Regions from separate parts of the Bacillus sp. AFS017336 genome, predicted to be linked through region 1. Evidence: predicted binding sites of a transcription regulator. Region 1 holds the regulator's gene; each other region holds the start of a gene.
What was found. The regulator Rex, encoded in region 1, represses fermentation and respiration genes when NADH is low (regulators of the CRP and FNR family bind a similar motif). The targets are predictions, from matches to a motif close to TTGTGAAATATTTCACAA.

Region 1 (5,561 bases):
CAATCTCGTTCGTTTTGCTAGCAACTTCTGCAACTAATTTTGCACCCATGTTTTCGAATGCATCTTCTAATTCGATTTCTTTTGCGATTGTAACACCGTCATTTGTAATTAATGGAGAACCGAATTTTTTCTCAAGAACTACGTTACGTCCTTTTGGTCCTAATGTTACTTTTACAGCATCAGCTAAAGCGTCTACACCACGTAACATTGCGCGACGAGCTTCTTCACCAAATCTAATGTCCTTAGCCATTGAAATGACCTCCTTATAATATAAAAAATTTATTTTTTAATTTAAGTATTTTATTTTATTAACCTATGATTGCAAGAATATCGTTTTCGCGAAGTACTAGGTATTCAGTACCACCGTACTTAACTTCTGTACCTGAGTATTTAGAGAAGATAATGCGGTCACCTACAGATACTTCTAAAGCAATGCGCTCACCATTTTCAAGTACACGTCCAGTACCTACTGCAACAACTTTGCCTTCTTGTGGCTTTTCTTGTGCACTACCTGGTAACACGATACCGCTAGCAGTTTTTTCTTCAGACTCAACAAGCTCAATTACAACACGATCACCTAATGGCTTTAACATGTGTAATACCTCCTCAATAATCAAATCATTATTTTTTAGCACTCATTAATATTGAGTGCTAACACAATTATTAGTTTAAATAATATCAAAAAATTTTGCAAGTCTGAAGCAGGCACTTTTCTTGTCGAAATATAATCAGTTTTATCTTTACAATTAAATGTAAAATAAAAAACGAAAATTTCTTTTAAGAAACTAAAGAAACGAGTAAAATAATGTACATGTTGTTATCAACCTTTGGGTTATGAAAAATATCAACACAAAGGAGCTATCTTATTGAAAACTAGAGATTTATTGATTATCTTAACTTATGCTGTTATTCAATATTCGGCGGCATTTGGGGTTCCCTATTTATTAAATAGTAATTTATACGCTGGAGTGGAAAAGAAGACTGCTTCCCTTGAAGCGGTGGCCTTATGGAGTTGTATTAGCTTCATAACTGGTTTAATTATTATACTGATTTTATTACATAAGCCCATTTTTGAAGGAATTAAGAATTTTAAGCATAACTATCGTACAATATTAAATTGGGTAATTTTAGGTTACTTCATTACGATGGCAACTCAAATTGTGTGTAATATCATTTTAATTTATGTATTCAATTTACATACAGGCTCTGAAAATACTCAAAATATCTTAAATATTGCTAAACTGAATCCTGCATTTATTATCATACCAAGTCTAGTAGCACCGATATTAGAAGAGATAATTTTCCGCCGAATCATTTTCAAAAGGCTTTATAATCGCTTACCATTTATTATTTCTGCTGGGATTAGTTCAGCAATATTTTCGTTTATGCATGGCGACTTACCATTCTTTTTATCTTACTTCCTAATTGGTTTCGTATTTTGTTATTTATACAAACGTACAAATTCAATTATCGTTCCAATTTTAACACATATGTTAATGAACACATTTGTAGTTTTTCAGCAGTTAAATTTACATTAAAGAAACCCCCAATATTTTGGGGGTTTTTAAATTAATCTAATTTTATTGTTGTAAAAAATATGCCAATGTTTGTAGTTCAACCGCTAGGTCTATATGATGAATACGAATATGTTCTGGTACACTAATTCGAGCAGGAGTAAAATTTAAGATTCCTCTTATATTTTTTCCATTTAATCGATCTGCTATTGATTGAGCTACAGGTGCAGGTACAGTTAAAATAACGATTTGAATATCATCATTCATTACGTCTTCTAAATTATCTAAATTATAGACAGGTACTCCACCAATTTCAGTTCCAATCTTATTTGGATCAATATCAAATGCCATTTCAATTTTAGTATTATTATTTTTTATAAAATTATAGTGTAAGAATGCAGTCCCTAAATTACCTACACCAATTAATGCAACTTTCATCACTTCATGTTGGTTAAGCGCTTTCGAGAAAAAAGTTAATAAGTAATTTACGTTATATCCATATCCTTTTTTTCCAAGTGCTCCAAAATAAGAAAAATCTCTTCTAATCGTAGCGGAATCTACCTTTACTGCTTCACTTAACTCTGCTGAAGAAACTCTTTGTTTACCTGATAAAGACAAATTCTTTATAAAACGGTAATATAAAGGTAGACGTTTAGCAGTAGCTTGTGGAATTTTAATTTGTTCCGAGTCCATTTTTTAATCCCCCACTTACTGTAATTCTTTTTACTATGGTGTGTAATTTAGCTTTACTTTAGTAATAAAGTACTTGTTCTAATGTAAAATATACACTATATTTAAGAATTTTGACAGTCTACAGTTACTCAGATAAAAAATTTTGCAATGAGGTGTTATCCATGATTCTTTTACAAGTAAATAATGTCTCAAAGTATTTTGGTAGTGACATTATTCTTTCAAATATAAAATTAGAAGTTCAAACGAATGATCGAGTTGCGATTGTTGGTCGTAATGGCGCAGGAAAATCTACATTACTCAAAATAATAGCTGGTGAATTGTCTTACGACGGAGGCGAGATAAATAAGCCTAAGGACGTTACTGTAGGCTACCTAGCCCAAAATACTGGATTACAAAGTGATCAAACGATATGGGAAGAATATTATTCTGTTTTTAATCATTTAGTTGAGATGCAGGAAAATATGAGAAAATTAGAAGTAAAAATGACTCAAGAAGAAGTCTATTCTAATCAGCCTGTTTATGACAAGATAATGAATGAATATGATCATCTTCAATATACATTCAAAGAAAACGGCGGTTATCAGTTTGAAGCAGATATTCGTTCAATTATTAGCGGCTTAGGTTTCAGTAATGAAGATTACGAAACAAAAATTTCTTCGTTAAGCGGTGGGCAAAAAACAAGACTTGCTTTAGGTAAACTATTATTAACAAAGCCTGATCTATTAATACTGGATGAGCCTACAAATCACTTGGATATTGATACACTTAGTTGGTTAGAGCGTTATTTACAATCTTATCCTGGTGCGGTATTAATTGTATCCCACGATCGATATTTCCTTGATCAAGTTGTAAATATTGTTTATGAAATATCTAATCGTAGGCATCAACGTTTTGTTGGGAACTATAGTAAATATCTTGATTTAAAAGCTGCTCAATATGAGCAAGAGCTTAAACAGTTCGAAAAACAACAAGAAGAAATCTCTAAGCTTGAAGATTTTGTACAACGTAATATTGCACGTGCCTCAACTACAAAAAGAGCACAAAGTCGTAGAAAACAGCTCGACAGAATGGTTCGATTAGACAAGCCACTTGGAGAAGATTCTTCAGCTAATTTTTCATTTGCAATTGAAAAACAAAGTGGAAATGACGTCCTTTCAATACAAGATTTATTTATTGGATATAACCGCATCCCTACAATTGATCAAACAATGAAGTTTGTATTGAACCGAGGAGATAGTGTTGCACTAGTCGGTCCAAACGGTGTTGGAAAGTCGACATTACTTAAGACGATTATTGGTGATTTAAATAAATTACAAGGAACAATTGATTTTGGTGCAAATGTTTCGGTCGGTTATTATGACCAGGAGCAAGCTAAGCTTACATCTAACAAAAGAGTATTAGATGAACTTTGGGATGATTATCCATTAAAGCCTGAACAAGAGATTCGAACAATATTAGGGAATTTTTTATTTTCTGGCGATGATGTGACTAAAATCGTTACCTCTTTAAGCGGTGGAGAAAAAGCAAGATTAGCATTAGCAAAACTTATGATGAAAAAAGCTAATTTTCTAATTCTTGATGAGCCTACCAACCATTTGGATTTAGATAGTAAAGAAGTTTTAGAAAATGCTTTATTAGATTATCCTGGGACTATTTTGTTTGTATCACATGATCGTTATTTTATGAACAGATTATCCACAAAAACTTTCGAACTAGCAAAAGAAGGATTATCAATTTATCTAGGTGATTATGACTATTACCAATTTAAGAAAAACGAAGCATATGAGAAAGAACAAGCTGAAAAAGAAGTTATGTTAACACAAGTTAAACAATCATCTCAACCAGTTTCTGATTATCAACAAGACAAAGAATTAAAGAAAAAACTTCGTCAAACTCAGCGTCGTATTGAGGAGATCGAAAGCAATATCTCGCAATTTGAGCTTGATATAGAAACAATCGAACTAGAACTATGCAAACCAGAAGTTTACGGAGACTTTCAATTAGTACACGAATTAACAAGTAAGAAAAATGATTTAGAAGCTAAGTTAATAGACCTAATGGAAGAATGGGAAAACTTACAAGAGTAATGATTAAACGGATATGCTGATTGCTATCCGTTTTTTCTTATCTACATTTTTATCCACATAACTTTTGCTATATTTTAGCTTTTACACAGGTTTATACACATTATCCACAGAAAAACAGCAATGTTATACACATTTTTGTGCACAAGGTTTAATAAGTTTTTAACAAAGAAAAAGTACTTATCCACATTTTATTAAAAAAATTGTGAATAAGTACTTTTTACATATTCTCTAAATCTAAGCCAGGGTTACCGTTTAGTGCCAAATTACCTAGTTTCCCTTGCTTCAATCTGATAAAAGCAGCTGCACCGATCATCGCTGCATTATCTGTACAAAGTGATAATGGCGGTATAATTAATTCTATATCATTTAAGTCATTCATCTCATTTTGTAATGAAGCTCTTAATCCTTTATTAGCTGCTACTCCACCTGCTAATAAAACTTGTTTCACATCATATTCTTTTGCAGCTTTAATCGTTTTTGAAACAATTACTTCAATTACACTTGCTTGGAAGCTGGCAGCTACATTAGCTGGCGACACTTCCTCACCTCTTTGTTCAGCATTGTGCATATAATTAATAACTGCTGACTTTAAACCACTAAAGCTAAAATCATAACTACCTTCTTCTAACCAAGCTCTAGGAAATGGAATATTTGCCGTTCCTTCTTGTGCTAGACGATCGATGTGTGGACCACCTGGATAAGGCAATTTAAGCGTTCTAGCAACCTTATCATAGGCCTCACCTGCCGCGTCGTCTCGTGTTTCTCCTATTACTTCAAAAACGCCATCTTCCTTCATATAAACAAGCTCTGTATGCCCACCAGAAACTACTAAAGCTAATAGTGGATATTGTAAAGGCTGTACTAGTTGATTGGCATATATATGACCTGCAATGTGGTGAACACCTATTAGAGGTAATCCATGAGCAAAGGCAATTGCTTTTGCAGCATTTACTCCAATTAGTAATGCACCTACTAGTCCTGGACCCTCTGTAACAGCAATGGCAGCTAAATCCTCATAGTTAATCTGTGCTTGCTCCATCGCTTCTTCAATTACCACCGTTATTTGCTCAACATGTAATCTTGAAGCGACTTCAGGTACTACTCCACCAAAACGTTTGTGTATATCGATCTGTGTTGCTACTACATTACTTAGAATTTCATTACCATTTTTAATAATAGCTGCTGAGGTTTCATCACAACTTGTCTCTATAGCTAGTATTAAACAATTTTCATTCATCATTTCAAATTCACCCACATCACTAATGCA
Region 2 (5,561 bases), on a different contig from region 1:
CTTATTTAATTCTAAGTTTTCTACGTATTCCTTTTTCACTACTTGTAAATCATGTTCAACAGTTTCTACTAAATTTTGTTCAGTAGCTAATTCAAAAAGAGCGTTTGCGTAGCGTTTTGCAACTAATTCGTTACTCATTTAGCTTCGCCTACTTCTTTAAGATATTGATCAAAAATAGCAGATTGGTCTTCAGACTTCACTTCTTTTTCAAGTACTTTAGAAGCAATTAATACAGATAATGAAGCAACTTGTTGTTGAACTGATTGTACTGCAAGCTCTTTTTCACGAGTAATTTCACGTTTAGCGCTTTCTTTCAAGTTTTCAGCTTCTGCTTTTGCTGCTGCAACGATTTCTTCACGTTGTACATCAGCTTGCTTTCTAGCTTTCTCAAGAAGCTCGCGAGCTTCTGTACGAGCAGCAACTAACTCTTGCTTTTGCTCTTCAACTAGTTTCATTGCATCTGCGTTGTTTTTCTCAGCTGAATCTAATTGATTAGCGATGTGATCTTCACGTTGTTTCATAATTCCCATTACAGGTCCTAATGCATACTTTTTCAGAAGAGCAAGTAAAATTAGAAATATTACTAATTGAAACACGACATTGCCCCAAGGTACACCATGTCCTGCCTCAGCTAATACGAATTGTGATCCGTTTAACACAAGCTTTCACTCCCTTCAAGGGTTGTATTTATTTATTTTTTATAACATAGCCCTCATCTCTTACCGACTTGGACTTAACTTTCAAAAGGAATCCTTCAAAACTGAGTGTCATAAAGGAATGGCGAAGTAAATGTGAACACAAACTTCGCCATTTTTTTAATAATTTGTATAATCTTAAGCTTTACCAAATGCCATGAATGCGATAACTACTGCGATGATTGGAAGTGCCTCAACTAATGCAACCCCGATGAACATTAAAGCTTGAAGAGTTGAACGTAATTCTGGTTGACGAGCAACACCTTCTACTGTACGTGATACAATTAAACCGTTACCAATACCTGCACCTAGTGCACCTAAACCAATTGCGATTGCCGCTGCTATTAAAGCCATTTTAAATTTCCTCCTTCTTAATCATAAGAAATATATTTTTTATAATAATTTTTATCTAACTACCAAATTCAAGTGAGCTGCCTAATGCTCGTCCGCCACTTTATGTGACAAGTACACCATCGTTAACATTACGAAGATAAACGCTTGGATTGAACCAACAAATACAGAGAATCCTTGCCAAACAATCATCGGTATTGCTGCCGCGATTGTCCAAATCACACCTGCACCTACACTATCCGCATATGCATGTGTACCCATTGTTGCAAGTAAACCTAATAATACTTCCCCTGCGTAAATGTTACCGTAAAGTCGAAGACCTAGCGTTAATGTGTTCGCTAATTCCTCAATAATTTTTAATGGAAACAAGAATCCCATCGGCTGGAAAAACCCTTTTCCATAAGCCTTAAAGCCTCTCATTTTAATACCATAATAATGTGATAAACCAACTATAAAGATTGCTAATGATAAAGTAATGACTGGGTCTGATGTAGGTGATTTCCAAACTGAGCTTCCATCGATCGAGATATCGAACGGTAGACCTAACATATTTGAAACAAATATGTACATAAGTAATGTCACACCTAGTGTAAGGAAGCGACCACCAGTTTCCCAATCCATTGTACTGTTGATAAGGCCTTTAACGAAGTCAATAATCCACTCAAAAAAGTTTTGTTTTCCTGACGGACGTATTTGTAGACTTCTAGAGCATGTAACTGCGATGATAAAGACGATTACTGCAGCAATGGTTGTCATTAGAACATTTGTATACGTAAAATCTAAACCAATAAAATTAAAACCTTTAGCTTCGTGTTCCAATTTATTCACCTCTCTTCCTTGCAAAAGACGTTTGATGTATTGCAAAATGTATCATAATGACAAGATGTCCTGTCATTAGTCCCGCGGTTAGTGCCGGTATGCTCACAAAGTTTTCATACCGAAGCGCGATGACCATTGTTAGAGCCACCGCTGAAAGACAAATTACAGTACCTAAAGATCGAACTTTTTGTTGCTTTAAAACTCGGTCAAAGAAGGTATTTATCTTTCTGTGTAGAATCCATATACAATAAAAGCTAGTTACGGTTCCGAGAATATAACCTGTGAAAATCGTTTTATAGTCGGTAAAAGCCCAACCTAAAACGGATAAAGCAATAATATACAACATATCTCGTACAAAGCGTTTTAATTGTTCTTTTTGCATAACTAGTCCCCTGGTGTAAATTGTTTAACTATTTTGAGCGTGCCATAAATGCCAGTAAAAAGACCTAACAATAAAAATATGATCATAAATACTGGTACTGGCCATTTGAAAAATGAATCAATCCATCTTCCTAGAAAGATTCCGATGAGAATAGAACCGACAAGTTGAGCTAAAATTGAAGACATGAGTGTCATTGCTTTAAGAGGATGTTGATTGTTTTTTTTCATACAAAATCCCTCCATGTCAATTTTTATTCTCAAAAAATTGCCAAAAGTCTTATCATGGTTTATTCTACAACAATTGTGTCCTAAAATCTCTAAACATTGAAAACGTTCACAAATTGTTCACAAAACGTTCAAAAAATTTTAATAACATAGTATTTACATGTAATGAAAACCCTTTTAAACATTCATGTTAAGCATACAATATGTTACAAAAAAGTGTCAATTACCTAAATTAAAAAACTATTAAAAATTACTTACCAATTTTTAGTCTTCTACGTAAATCTTCGCCACATTAACGTATGATTCAGTTGCACTTTCATATTGTTTACGTTTATAGAATATTACAAACTTATAAATCCCATTTTTAGGAAATTCCTTTAAAACTAATTCCTTTTTGATAATCCCCCTCTTACTATTTTTCTGTTCATCAATTACTCCTAATAAACGAAATGTTTCTGATTCGAAAACAGCGATCTTGTATTCCTCAACCTTACTTGGTAAATACAATTCATATTTGTAACGATTTTTACCTTTAACTCTTCCGAAGTGAAATCCCATTACTGACGGAAAATTCGGTTCTCCTTGTAGTAATAAAAACGGCATTCTTAACTTCTCTTCATCGTTTGTGTTAAACGTAATCGCCCCATCGTAAAAGCCATCCTTTAAAATCTTTGTATTAACTGTAGCGCTTAAAGTTATCTTTTTACTTGTGCGAGCTGGTATTGTAAAAGGCTTTGGTATTACCCATTGTATTCCAGTCGCCTGTTGATTATTTATAGTTGTAATTTGTTTTGGCGCATTTGATTTGTTTGAAATTCTTACGACAAAATCTTTCTTTACTAATCCATCTGTTTTTTTAGTTACTCCGAAAGATAGTGACATTGGAAACAAAGTCGTTTCTGTCTCTAAAGCTTTTTCTATATCTAATCTTCCAGCTCCTTGTTCGTACGCATGATACATCTTTTTATTATTCTTATATAATGGTGTTGCCGTATTAACAAGTACACTTTTTAAATCATCCATACTCCAATCAGGATGCAATTGTTTTAATAAAGCTGCTGCTCCAGCAACATGTGGACTTGCCATACTCGTTCCTTGAAGTGCTAAATAACCGCCTGGAATTGTACTTTTTATTTGTACACCCGGTGCTAACAAATCCGGCTTCATTTGCCAAGTTCCAGTTACAGGTCCTCTAGAGCTAAAATCTGCTAGAACATCTACCTTTTTTTCACTTCCGCTTTTAGCCTCTACCTTGCCTTTTTCGATGATTTTTTTAATCATTAAGCCATCTTTTCTTGAAATAGTAGCTGAAGGAATCGTAAGCTTTCCTTTGATTTGGCCGATGAAATTTCCATCAACATTGTTATAAACAATTACAGCCTTCGCTCCGGCATCTTGAGCATTTTTCACTTTATCAGTAAACGTAAGCTTACCTCTTTCTAATAAGACGATCTTATCTTTAACTCTTTTAAGCTCACTTTTTTCTCCATATTTTTTAAATACGAATCGGCCATTTAACCCTTTACCCCATTTAACCGAGCCAATCATAGGACTAATAATCGTTTCTTTATTTTTCACATGGATTGACGGGAAAAGTACAGGTGGATAGCTCGCACCAACTGTTAAAGCTTTTGATGCTGTAGCGGGTGAACCAACAGTCCATAATCCTGGTCCAGAGTTACCAGCAGCAGTAATTGCTAGTACACCTTTTTCTACAGCTTTATCTAGAGCAATACTCGTAGGCCAATCCGGTCCATTTACATCATTTCCTAATGATAAATTTATAATATCTACCTTATCCTTCACTGCTCGCTCAATCGCTGCCATAACAGTCTCAGAAGTACCAACACCACCAGGACCTAGTGCACGATAAGCATAGATTGTCGCTTTTGGTGCGACGCCTTTTCTTTTCCCATTTGCTGCTATTACGCCGGCTACATGTGTACCGTGAAACGTACTCTTTTCTTCAAGCTTCGTTTCCATCGGATCTTTATCTAAATCGATTGTGTCATATCCTCCACCGTAGTTCGATCTCAAATCAGGATGTTTGTAATCAACTCCAGTATCAATGATCCCTACTTTAACTCCTTCTCCAGTAATCTTTCTTCCCCTTTTGTCCTTATAAAGCTGAGCTTCGTCGGCTCCTATAAAAGGGATACTATCTTCTAAATGAGCTCTATAAATGGTTACAAAATGCATATCTTGTACTAGTGGCAATTTAGCTAGCTGTGATAGCTCTTCAAGAGAACCTGACACAGAAAGACCATAATAAGTTTCAGTATATTGTTGTCTTATTTTCACATTTGGGAAGCGTTCCTCAATATATTTTAATGCTTGTGTGATCATGCCATCTTTAATTGAAATTAAGGCTATTTGTTTTTGCTCTTCATGTGCATTTACAGCATAATTTTTAAATGGTATTAGCAAAAAAACTAAACAAATCATTATTTTAAGAAAGTAATTTTTCATTCAAGTTTGGTTCTCCTTTATAAAGATATTTTTCTTTTTAGCTTTCTCACTAATCGTCCATTCATGTATATAAAGGTAATTTTCTCTAGAATCTGTAAATTTTTCAAAACCAAAAAAAGACTAACTCTAGGTGTAGCATTTAGCTCACCAAAAGTTAGTCTTTTCTTTATGAATTATCATTAATTTTTTAATTCAGGTTGGTTAAATAAGTTAAATCTTTTATTTGTCACAAATGATTTAATTTCATGGATGACAAAATACAGTATAGCAGCACTTAAAACTACAATCCAAACTTTTGAAATCATTGCATCTTGCCAAATTCCTAAAAGCATAAAAAATGCAGGAAGAGTAATTGTAGTCCATGATTGAATCATTGCAACGATTCCTGTATAACGTTCAATTTTCTTTCCTAATACTAATCCAGCAAAGAATAAGTACCATAAATATGCCCACATAACCCATAATAGACCGTTGACAACATCATGGATCATAACGAAATTCACAAATGCCCACAGAACAGACATGATTGAAACCCAAAGAGAAAACCATCCTAATCCCGTTCCGTTAAAGTCTTTTAGGTTTGTAAATCCAACATATAAATAAGTAATACCAAAAAAGAAA
Region 3 (5,561 bases), on a different contig from region 1:
AAAATTTCGATTTTTTCTACGTTGCCTAATGTATTAATGAAGCAACCTAAGTTTATTAAATCTTCTTCTGAATCTGTAATGCCAGGAACTAAAACATGGCGAATCCAAACTGGAGTTTTTTTCTTGTCCAAGTATTTTGCAAAAGCTTTAATCTGTTCATTTGATTTACCAGTCAGCTTTATATGTTTTTTTTCATCAACATGTTTTAAATCTAACAAAACTAAATCTGTATACTCTAATACTTCATCTAATTTTGAAAGAAAATTCGGTTCAGTGCTGAAGCAACCACCAGAGCTATCAATTGTTGTGTGAATACCATTTTTCTTACAAGATTTAAACATTTCTAACAGAAAATCTAATTGTAGTAAAGGTTCGCCACCACTAACCGTAACCCCACCACCAGATGATTTCATAAAAGGAAGATACGTCTTAATATCTTTCATAAGTTGCTCTACTGACATTTCTTTCCCAGAACCAATCTTCCAAGTATCCGCGTTATGACAATATTGACATCTTAATAAACATCCTTGAGTAAAGATTACATATCTAAGACCTGGTCCATCGACAGTACCGCAAGTTTCAATTGAATGTATATTTCCTGAAATCATTTGCCAATCACCTCTTTAATTAGTATCTAACTGAAAACAATCCCAGCTAATAAGTAAGAATTAAAAAATGAAAGCCTAGTGAAGATTTAACTTCACCAGGCAAAAAGCATTACTGAAGCAATTTTACATAGAACCGTGGAAAGTTCTGTTTATGACATCGATTTGCTGTTCTCTAGTTAGTTTTATAAAGTTAACTGCATAGCCAGAGACTCTGATCGTTAACTGTGGATATTCTTCTGGATGTTCCATTGCATCCATTAATGTTTCTCTATTGAATACATTTACATTTAAGTGATGTCCACCTTTTTCTGTATATCCATCTAACATTGCTACTAAGTTTAATATTTGTGTTGTTTCATCTTTGCCTAATGCTTTTGGAACAATTGAGAACGTATTAGAAATTCCATCTTGCGCATCTTCGTAAGGTAATTTTGCTACAGAACTTAATGATGCTAGCGCTCCATTTGTATCGCGTCCGTGTAATGGGTTGGCACCTGGAGCAAATGGTTCGCCAGCTTTTCGTCCATCAGGTGTATTACCTGTCTTTTTACCGTATACAACATTAGACGTGATCGTTAGCACCGATGTTGTATGAATAGAATTACGATAAGTTTTATGCTTTCTTACTTTTGCCATAAATCGTTCAACAAGGTCAACAGCAATATCATCTACTCGATCATCGTTATTTCCGTATTTTGGATAGTCTCCCTCAATTTCAAAATCAACGACAATTCCGTTTTCATCACGAATCGTTTTAACTTTAGAATGTTTAATAGCTGATAATGAATCTGCACATACTGACAATCCTGCAATACCTGTAGCCATTGTTCGTTTAATAGTTGCATCATGTAGTGCCATTTCAATACGCTCATAACTATATTTATCATGCATATAGTGGATACAATTTAACGTATTAACATATAGTCCTGCTAACCAATCCAATAAAACATCAAACTTCATTTTTACTTCTTCGTATTCAAGATATTCAGTTGTAATTGGAGCATACATTGGTGCCACTTGTACTTTTGATTTTTCATCTACACCACCATTAATTGCATATAATAACGCTTTTGCAAGATTTGCTCTAGCACCGAAGAACTGCATTTGTTTACCAATTGTCATTGCAGAAACACAACATGCAATGCCGTAGTCATCGCCATAATCAGGACGCATGATATCATCATTTTCATATTGAATTGAACTAGTTTTAATTGACATTTTAGCGCAATATTGCTTAAAGCCTACTGGTAATTGTGCTGACCAAAGTACTGTTAAGTTTGGCTCTGGAGCTGGCCCTAAATTATCTAATGTATTTAAAAAGCGGAATGAATTTTTCGTTACAAGTGGGCGTCCATCCATTCCTATTCCACCAATTGATTCAGTAACCCAAGTTGGATCCCCTGAAAATAATTCATTATAATCCGGTGTACGAGCAAATTTAACTAATCGAAGTTTCATGACAAAGTGATCAACTAGCTCTTGTGCTTCTTGTTCAGTCATTGTATTTTCTTCAATGTCACGTTCAATATATATATCTAAAAATGTTGATACGCGGCCTAAGCTCATCGCAGCTCCATTTTGTTCTTTTATCGCTGCTAAATAACCAAAATATAACCATTGGAAAGCTTCTTTTGAATTTGTTGCAGGTTTAGAAATATCAAAACCATGCGTCTCAGCCATTTGCTTTAATTCTTTTAGAGCACGAATTTGTTCATTTAATTCTTCACGATCTCGAATAACCTCTTCAGACATAACATTTGTCGTTATATTTAAAGCGTTCATTTTATCTTTAATCAATCGATCTACACCATATAATGCTACTCTTCTATAGTCACCTATTATTCGCCCACGGCCATATGCATCAGGTAGTCCAGTAATAACGCCAGAACGTCTTGCTGCTTTCATCTCTGCCGTGTAAGCGTCAAATACACCTTGGTTATGTGTTTTTCGATATTCCAAAAATACTTTACTTATTTCATCATCAACTTTATATCCATAAGATTCACATGCTGCTTCAGCCATTCGGATCCCACCAAATGGTTGTAGTGATCGTTTGAAAGGTTTATCTGTTTGGAAACCAACAATTTGTTCTAATTCTTTTTCTAAATAGCCTGGTTCATGTGAAGTGATTGTAGATACAATCTTCGTATCCATATCTAGAACTCCGCCATTTTGGCGTTCTTCTTTAGATAAATTAAGTACTATATCCCAAAGTTTGTTAGTTGCATCAGTTGGCCCGACAAGAAATGAATCATCACCAACATAAGATTTAAAGTTTTTTTGAATAAAGTCTCTTACATCAATCATTTTTTCCCAGCGTCCAGTTTCAAATTGTCTCCATTGTTCCATCGTATTACTCCTCCTCTTCTGCATGTAATACAGAAAGTTAATTAGGTATATAACAGATTACATGTTTAATTTATCATACGATTTACTAAATCTTTTACATACTTTTTGAACATATTGTGAAACATTGAACAAAGTAGTCTAAAACTTAATAATATAAACAATTAGATACTTTCCACTTAATTACAGTTGTTTCATATATATAGTAATTCATTCTGAAAACTTTCCTGTTATTCCACAAACTGTTATACTCAATAGATAGAATCTGTATTACCAAATTTCAATAAAAATTGTGGACAAGACATTCACAATCTTGATATGCGATAATATGATGGTTAGTACAAAAATGAATCAATTCACATATTGAACACTGTTTAATTAAAGGAGTAATTATGAATACACAACTAAATCTTTCTAGTTCTATTAAAGAAAAATTAAATTTTATATACAATGAACACATTCAAAAGGTACTAAAAGAAGACCAACTATTAATTGGAACAAAACAATACGTTTCCCAAGACAAAACGATTTTAGAAGATGCAATAACCGCTCTTCTACTCGGTAAAAATATACTATTAAAGGGTCCAACTGGAAGTGGTAAAACAGTTCTAGCAGAAACTCTTTCAAAATTACTTTATCAACCAATGCACAGCATAAATTGTTCAGTTGATTTAGATATAGAAGGGATTGTCGGATATAACACAATTGCTTCAAATACAAATGGATCTGAAGTTGTATTTATTGATGGACCATTAATGAAGGCAATGAAAAAGGGTCATATTTTATATATCGATGAAATCAATATGGCTAAACCAGAAACATTGCCATTATTACACGGTGCACTTGATTATCGAAAAATGATTACAAACCCATTTACTCAAGAAGTAGTAAAAGGTGATGAAAACTTTAGAGTAATCGCAGCAATTAATGAAGGATACGTAGGGACAAGTGAATTAAATGAAGCTTTAAAAAACCGTTTCATTATTATTGATGTTCCTTATATAAATGGTGAGTCTTTATTTCAATTATTAAAAGATGAGTCTGAGTTAAAAGACGAAGAGCTATTGAAAAAGTTCACTAGTTTTTCAAGTGATTTAATTCCATTGGCTAGTGAAGGAAGAATTAGTGAAGATGCAGCTAGTATTCGTGGTGTACTTGACGCATGTGATTTATCAGTTCATATTCCAGTACTTAGAGCAATTGAACGTACTATTATCGCGAAATTAAGTGATGATATCGAGCGTGAAACTGTTAGAGAATTAGCAGAAAGTTATTTTCTTTCTTGAAATGAGTGAGATTAAAATATGAAACAAATCATTTTTAATAATAAAAAAATCGATGCATCCACATTTCTTCAAATGGAAAATTTATCGATCTCTCTTTCAAAAAATCAAAATGCATTTTTAGAATTTGATTTTCAGGCTTATTATGACGATGAAGAACAAAAATTTACGATAAGTCATTTTTGGGATACTCAGGAACATAACACACAGTTACAGGGCCTAAAATCAGACGTGTACTTAAAAGCATTAGGTAATAAGCATTATACCGATTTTACTGAATTTAAGGATGTCCTTAAGGAATTACACGAAACTCATTTAAAAAGCTTTTTTACACAACTTTACGTCCTACTCGAAGATATCCGATTAGAAGAACTAATTATTCGCCAAAGACCGGGTACAAGACAATTATTTTCTACGAGAAAAAGAATATATAGACATTATTTTGAATCGCAATATAAAGCAAATGAGATCCGTAATTTCCATTTAGATCAATTATTTTGTTTAATCTATCTTTCACTCACCTCTTCACAGTTAACTTATCATACAAATGAACAATTAGAGGATATTTTACCAATCCTTTTTCAAACGTTTGAAGCTAAGAAGACGAGTGATATTTCTTCTATTATATTTAGAGTGCAACAGAGGTTACTTTCAATCTATAAGGAAGATATGATTCACACATACTTTGGCTATCTTCCATTAAATAAACTTACTGACCTTGCTTCTTGTAACAGTCAAGTTAAGGAACTTCAAAATGATGACAGTCAAGATGGTCTTGATGAAAGAAATAGTGAAGATGAAAAATTATCAACTTGGCATAGAGAAAGTAAGAATAATGAAACGGACGATAACTTTTTACGCTTTGAAGTAGAAAGTGGAACAAAAACTTCTATTAAAGCAAACTTTGCAAGAGAAGAAGAAGCTAGTGATCAGGCAATAGCAAATGCATTCGGTTCTTCTAAACAAGGAGAGAATAAAAAATCAAAACAAACTGAATCACATGAGGTGTCTAATTCATCCTCTTCACAGCAAAATGCTTATGGCAAATACAATAGCAATGTATCAATAAAACATCTCGAAGCAACAGGACAAACAATAAGTGAAAAGAAACAGTATTCTACATTATCAGCAATGGTCTCGAAAGATGTTAAAGAACTAAGAAAAACGATTGAAAAATCTTTAGAGAATAAACAAAATGCACCAACGGATAAGTACTATGGCAGACTAAATAAAAAATGGATTCGACTGTTCACAGAAGAAAATCCAAAAATGTTTTATAAAAAACAAAATGAATCGAAAGAATTAGATGCAGTTTTTTATTTAC
Region 4 (5,561 bases), on a different contig from region 1:
GTATTTTGGCTTCGTTTTGCCTCAATATGGACGGTCTAATATAGAAAATTAATTAATTTGCTCTAATTCATTCAAAATAACCTTAGTTTGATAAAAAAATCTACTATATACATAAAAATCAGTATCATAAAATTACCTTTAATTAAAAAACGCCACTAAAATACCCCCATATTTGCCTCGAGACAGTCAGCATTATTCATTTATTCATAAATTTAAAAATGGAAGCCCCCTTACCAGTTAAGTTGAATTCTAAATCGGCACTTTTAAAGGATTTAGATTTTATAAAGAGTAGTTTATTTAGTAATCTTTTCTTCCCACCTAATTATTAAAATTCATTAACGTTAAGGTGAATTAATCCACTAATCCAGAGTAAAAATAGTATAATGATTTGTATTTAAATTTTATCTCTAGTATAAATATTCACTTTGCTAGATGTAAGAGATAAAAAGGGGAGAGTTTTATTTTGTCTGCATCAAAAAAATCTATTTTTAAAGGGACTTCATTTACGAACTTCTGGATCTCGCGAATGATGACTTCCACGTCATTTCAGATGTTATCCGTTGCAATTGGATGGCAAATGTATGATTTGACACATGACGCATTTAGTCTTGGTTTAGTAGGACTAGCGCAGTTTATTCCGATGGTATTACTTACACTTGTAGTAGGTCAAGTCGCTGACAGAGTTGATCGTCGAAAAATTGTTTTCATATGCCAAATGATTGAAGCGCTTATTGCAGGACTTCTTTTATATGGAAATTATGCAAATTGGCTTAGTCGTGAGGAAATATTAGTAGCTGCATTTATACTCGGTGCTTGCCGATCTTTTGAGGGGCCAGCTTCATCAGCTTTATTGCCACAAGTAGTTCCAAAATCTATTTTACAACAAGCTATTTCTTGGAGTACTTCTGCAGGTCAAACAGCACAAATATTAGGGCCATCTCTTGGAGGAGTATTATTTTCAGTTGGGCCGGCTTATGTTTATGCTACTTCAGCAATTGCCTTATTACTTTCATCAATCCTTACATTCTTCATTAAATTAGATAGTCAATTTATTCGAAAATCAGAGCCAGTTACTTTACGAACAATGCTAATGGGTTTAGAATTTGTATATAAACATCCAATTATTTTAGGAACAATTTCGCTTGATTTATTCGCGGTACTACTAGGTGGAGCTACAGCCCTTTTACCAATTTATGCGCAAGATATATTACATACGGGTGCATGGGGATTAGGTTTAATGCGAACTGCACCTGCTGTGGGAGCATTAATCATGTCACTAATATTAGCGTATTCCCCACTAAAAAAATCATATGGTCGGATATTATTTAGTGCATTAATTGTGTTTGGATTGGCTACAGTGCTATTTGCAGTTTCAACAAATATAGTCATTTCATTAATTGCTTTATTTATCATCGGAGCTTCTGATGTAGTCAGTGTTGTAATCCGTTCTTCACTAGTACAGCTACAAACTCCAGACGATATGAGAGGTCGAGTCAATGCCGTAAATTCGCTATTTATTGGAACCTCAAATCAACTTGGAGAATTTGAATCTGGTACGATGGCTGGATTAATTGGTACTGTTCCAGCAGCAGTAGTTGGAGGTCTTGGGACGATTGTAGTTGCTGGACTTTGGATGTATTTATTCCCTTCGCTTAGAAGAATTAATTCACTTTCTGGAGAGAAAACAGAAAAAGTAGGATAATTTAATTAAAGGAGAATTTATGGAAAATACAAAAAACACATTTGATACGATTGATGAATATATTTCACAATTTCAACCAGAAATTCAAGAAAAATTACAAGCTTTAAGAAAGACAATTAAAGAAATTGTACCGAATGCAGTTGAAAAAATTAGTTATCAAATGCCTACATTTGCGCTTAATAAAAACTTAGTACATTTTGCAGCATATAAAAATCATATTGGATTTTATCCTGGCGCAAGCGGAATTGCAGCATTTAAGGAAGAATTATCAGTTTATAAAGGCGCAAAAGGGTCTGTTCAATTTCCAATAAATGAACCACTACCGTTTGATTTAGTAAAAAAGATTGTTAAATATAGAGAAATTGAAGATATAAAAAAAGCAGAAGAAAAAAAACAAAAAAAGAAATAAACTAGAAAAACATCAGTCAAATATGTAGTAAAAACCTCTAAGTCTATTTAGCCTTAGAGGTATTTACTTTTAAAAGGGAAATACCTGATGACATTTTGTTCATAATTTTGTCAAAGAATTTGCTTTGAAAACGTTAAATATCAGTTATACTAAACTTGTATTCAACTGGTAAAACGATTTGTAAAAAGATTTTTTTTAGAAGTTTATGTGAATAATTTCACAATTCCTATTTTGGGGGACATTGCAAATGAAAAGAAAATTATTAATGATTGGTAATGGAATGGCAGGAGTTCGTTGTATAGAGGAGATTTTAAAAAGAAATAAAAATTTATTTGAAATTACAATCATTGGAGATGAGCCACATCCGAACTATAACCGAATTATGTTATCAAATGTACTTCAAGGTAAAACCACAATTGATGAAATAAATATTAATGATTGGAAATGGTATGAAGAGAATCAAATTACATTACTAACAAACGAAAGAGTTACGGAAATTTCAACTATAGATAAAATAGTAGAAACAGAAAAAGGAAAAACGATTTCTTATGATGAACTTATTATAGCTACTGGTTCGAGTGCATTTATACTGCCGATTCAAGGAAATCAACTTGATGGAGTAGTCGGTTTTCGTACAATTCAAGATACTGAACTAATGATAAATTACGCACAAAAATATAAAAAAGCAGTCGTAATTGGAGGAGGCCTATTAGGTTTAGAGGCTGCAAGAGGTTTAATTGATCGAGGAATGGAAGTACATGTAGTCCATCTACTACCTACTTTAATGGAACAGCAACTAGATGAACCTGCAGCAAAAATGCTCAAAAAAGATTTAGAAGCCCAAGGTATGAATTTCTTAATGGAAAAACAAACGGTTTCGATTAATGGTACAAATCGTGTAGAAAGCATTAATTTCTCAGATGGTACTAGTTTAGAATGTGATCTAGTTGTAATGGCAGTTGGGATACGACCTAACATATCATTAGCAAAAAATGCAGGAATTGATGTAAACCGTGCAATTCTTGTAAACGATTTTATGCAATCATCAGATTCATCAATTTATGCAGTAGGTGAATGTGCCGAACATAATGGAACTACTTATGGATTAGTAGCGCCGTTGTATGAACAAGGGATTGTACTTGCAGATCATATAACAGGTTTCCCAACCAACGGATATAAAGGAAGCATATTATCAACTCAGTTAAAGGTTTCAGGATGTGATCTTTTTTCTGGAGGACTAATCCACGAGGAAGATGATACACAAGCAATCGTTATAAATGACCAATTTGCAGGTCTTTATAAAAAAGTAATCGTAAGGGATGAAAAAGTTGTTGGTGTAGTTTTATATGGAGATGCATCAGATGGTAACCGACTGTTCAATATGCTGAAAAATGAAACAAATATTAAAGAATTTACAAGTGCTTCGATTCTCCATAAATCAGGAGAGGATTCAGCAGAAGACTTTGTTCTCTCAATGAGTGCAAACGATACTGTATGTGGGTGTAATGGAGTAACGAAAGGCACAATCGTACAATCAATTTTAGAGCAAGAGCTTACTACGTTTGAAGATGTGAAAAGTTGCACAAAGGCTGGAGCATCTTGTGGAAAATGTAAAGGAATGGTTGAAAGTATCTTAGCAGCAACACTTGGTGATACATTTGATCCAAATGCTGCAAAACCAGGTATGTGTGGATGTACACACTTATCTCGTGACGAAGTTATGAATGAAATAAAAGAAAAAGGGTTACAAACTCCTAGGGAAGTTCGAATGGTACTAGGTTTTGAAAATGAAGAAGGATGTTCAAAATGTAGACCAGCTTTAAACTATTATTTAAGAATGATGTATCCAAATGATTATCATGATGATAAGTCATCTCGATTCGTAAATGAGAGAATGGAAGGAAATATTCAAAAAGATGGTTCATTCTCTATTGTACCTCGAATGTATGGTGGGGTAACGACCGGTGATGAATTGATTAAAATTGGTGAAGTTGCAAATAAATTTAACGTACCGTTAGTAAAAGTTACTGGTGCAAGCCGCGTTGGTTTATATGGTGTTAAAAAAGAAGACGTACCAAAGGTTTGGCAAGAATTAGGGATGCGTTCTGGCTATGCATATTCTAAGTCCTTAAGAAACGTTAAATCATGTGTCGGCAATAGATTCTGCCGATTTGGAACACAAGATTCATTAGGATTAGGAATCGAACTAGAAAAAGCGATCGAAATGGTAGATACTCCGCACAAAATGAAGATGGGTGTAACAGGTTGTCCAAGAAACTGTGCTGAAGTACTGACAAAAGACTTTGGAGTAATATGCGTAGAAAATGGCTACCAGCTTTATATAGGAGGGAATGGTGGAACAGAGGTTAGAGAATGTGATCAACTAACGACTGTTACGACTGAAGAAGAAGTAATTCATATGGCAAAAGCATACGTTCAATTCTATCGAGAAACTGGCGTATACGGTGAGCGAACTGCTCCTTGGGTAGAAAGACTTGGAGCAGATAAAGTTAAAGAAGTGTTATTAAATAAAGAACAAGAAAATGCATTAGTAGAGAAATTCGATCAAGCAAAAGCAACATATGAAGAAGCTTGGGGTCAAGCGTTAACGAATCAATTAGATCTTTATGAAGTTATTAGAAAATAATAGCGAAATCGAGAGGAGCCATAAGATGATCACAACACCAGAAAAAATTAATGTTATTGATGTAGAATCATTACCAATACAAATTGGAAAAGAGATCGTTATTAAAGGGGAATCAATTGCTTTATTTAGATTATCAAACGGAGAAGTATATGCAATTGAAAGTACTTGTCCATATACTAATGGGCCACTTGCAGAAGGTATTGTTTCGGGTGAATATGTATTTTGTCCGCTTCGTGACTGGAAAATTTCATTAAGAACTGGTGAAGTACAAAAACCAGATGATGGAATTGTAAAAACATATGAAACAGAAATAATCGACGGTTTTGTATATATTATGGTGTAACTTATGACAAAAAAAAATGGATTTATCTCATTTGTAGGTGCTGGTCCTGGCGATTTAGGTTTAATAACTGAAAAAGGAATGAATTGTATTCGAGAAGCAGAAGTAATCTTATACGATCGACTTGCAAATCCAAGATTACTAAGAGAAGCGGCTGGAAACTGTGAATTCATATACTGTGGAAAGCTACCTGATCGACATACAATGCGACAAGAAATGATTAATCAAACGTTAGTCAATTATGCAAAAGAAGGTAAATATGTCGTTAGATTAAAAGGTGGAGACCCATCAGTTTTCGGTAGAGTAGGGGAAGAAGCAGAGGAAGCTTCTAAGCATAATATACCTTATGAAATTGTACCGGGCATTACATCTAGCATCGCTGCAGCTGCATATGCTGGTATTCCAGTTACACATCGTGAATATAGTACAAGTTTTACATTAAGAACAGGGCATAAATGTTTGG

Region 2: the regulator Rex is predicted to act here: its motif matches at 2,580-2,597, upstream of CN601_RS06465 (AtpZ/AtpI family protein).
Region 3: the regulator Rex is predicted to act here: its motif matches at 3,072-3,089, upstream of pflB (formate C-acetyltransferase).
Region 4: the regulator Rex is predicted to act here: its motif matches at 2,317-2,334, upstream of nirB (nitrite reductase large subunit NirB).

Annotation. Positions count from the first base shown of each region.
Region 1 is NZ_NUCO01000149.1:10,174-15,734, forward strand. Features, by position in the region: gene groL (chaperonin GroEL) at 1-250, opposite strand, end outside; gene groES (co-chaperone GroES) at 309-593, opposite strand; gene CN601_RS25185 (CPBP family intramembrane glutamic endopeptidase) at 867-1,538, shown strand; gene CN601_RS25190 (redox-sensing transcriptional repressor Rex) at 1,581-2,207, opposite strand; gene CN601_RS25195 (ABC-F family ATP-binding cassette domain-containing protein) at 2,369-4,294, shown strand; gene tsaD (tRNA (adenosine(37)-N6)-threonylcarbamoyltransferase complex transferase subunit TsaD) at 4,512-5,531, opposite strand; gene rimI (ribosomal protein S18-alanine N-acetyltransferase) at 5,531-5,561, opposite strand, start outside.
Region 2 is NZ_NUCO01000013.1:24,776-30,336, reverse strand. Features, by position in the region: gene CN601_RS06490 (F0F1 ATP synthase subunit delta) at 1-138, opposite strand, end outside; gene atpF (F0F1 ATP synthase subunit B) at 135-659, opposite strand; gene atpE (F0F1 ATP synthase subunit C) at 834-1,049, opposite strand; gene atpB (F0F1 ATP synthase subunit A) at 1,131-1,865, opposite strand; gene CN601_RS06470 (ATP synthase subunit I) at 1,867-2,247, opposite strand; gene CN601_RS06465 (AtpZ/AtpI family protein) at 2,250-2,474, opposite strand; gene CN601_RS27850 (S8 family serine peptidase) at 2,736-4,940, opposite strand; gene CN601_RS06455 (AmiS/UreI family transporter) at 5,120-5,561, opposite strand, start outside.
Region 3 is NZ_NUCO01000155.1:7,776-13,336, reverse strand. Features, by position in the region: gene pflA (pyruvate formate-lyase-activating protein) at 1-608, opposite strand, end outside; gene pflB (formate C-acetyltransferase) at 732-2,957, opposite strand; gene CN601_RS25925 (ATP-binding protein) at 3,347-4,240, shown strand; gene CN601_RS25920 (vWA domain-containing protein) at 4,259-5,561, shown strand, end outside.
Region 4 is NZ_NUCO01000143.1:23,964-29,524, forward strand. Features, by position in the region: gene CN601_RS24115 (MFS transporter) at 464-1,702, shown strand; gene CN601_RS24120 (iron chaperone) at 1,722-2,111, shown strand; gene nirB (nitrite reductase large subunit NirB) at 2,359-4,758, shown strand; gene nirD (nitrite reductase small subunit NirD) at 4,784-5,101, shown strand; gene cobA (uroporphyrinogen-III C-methyltransferase) at 5,105-5,561, shown strand, end outside.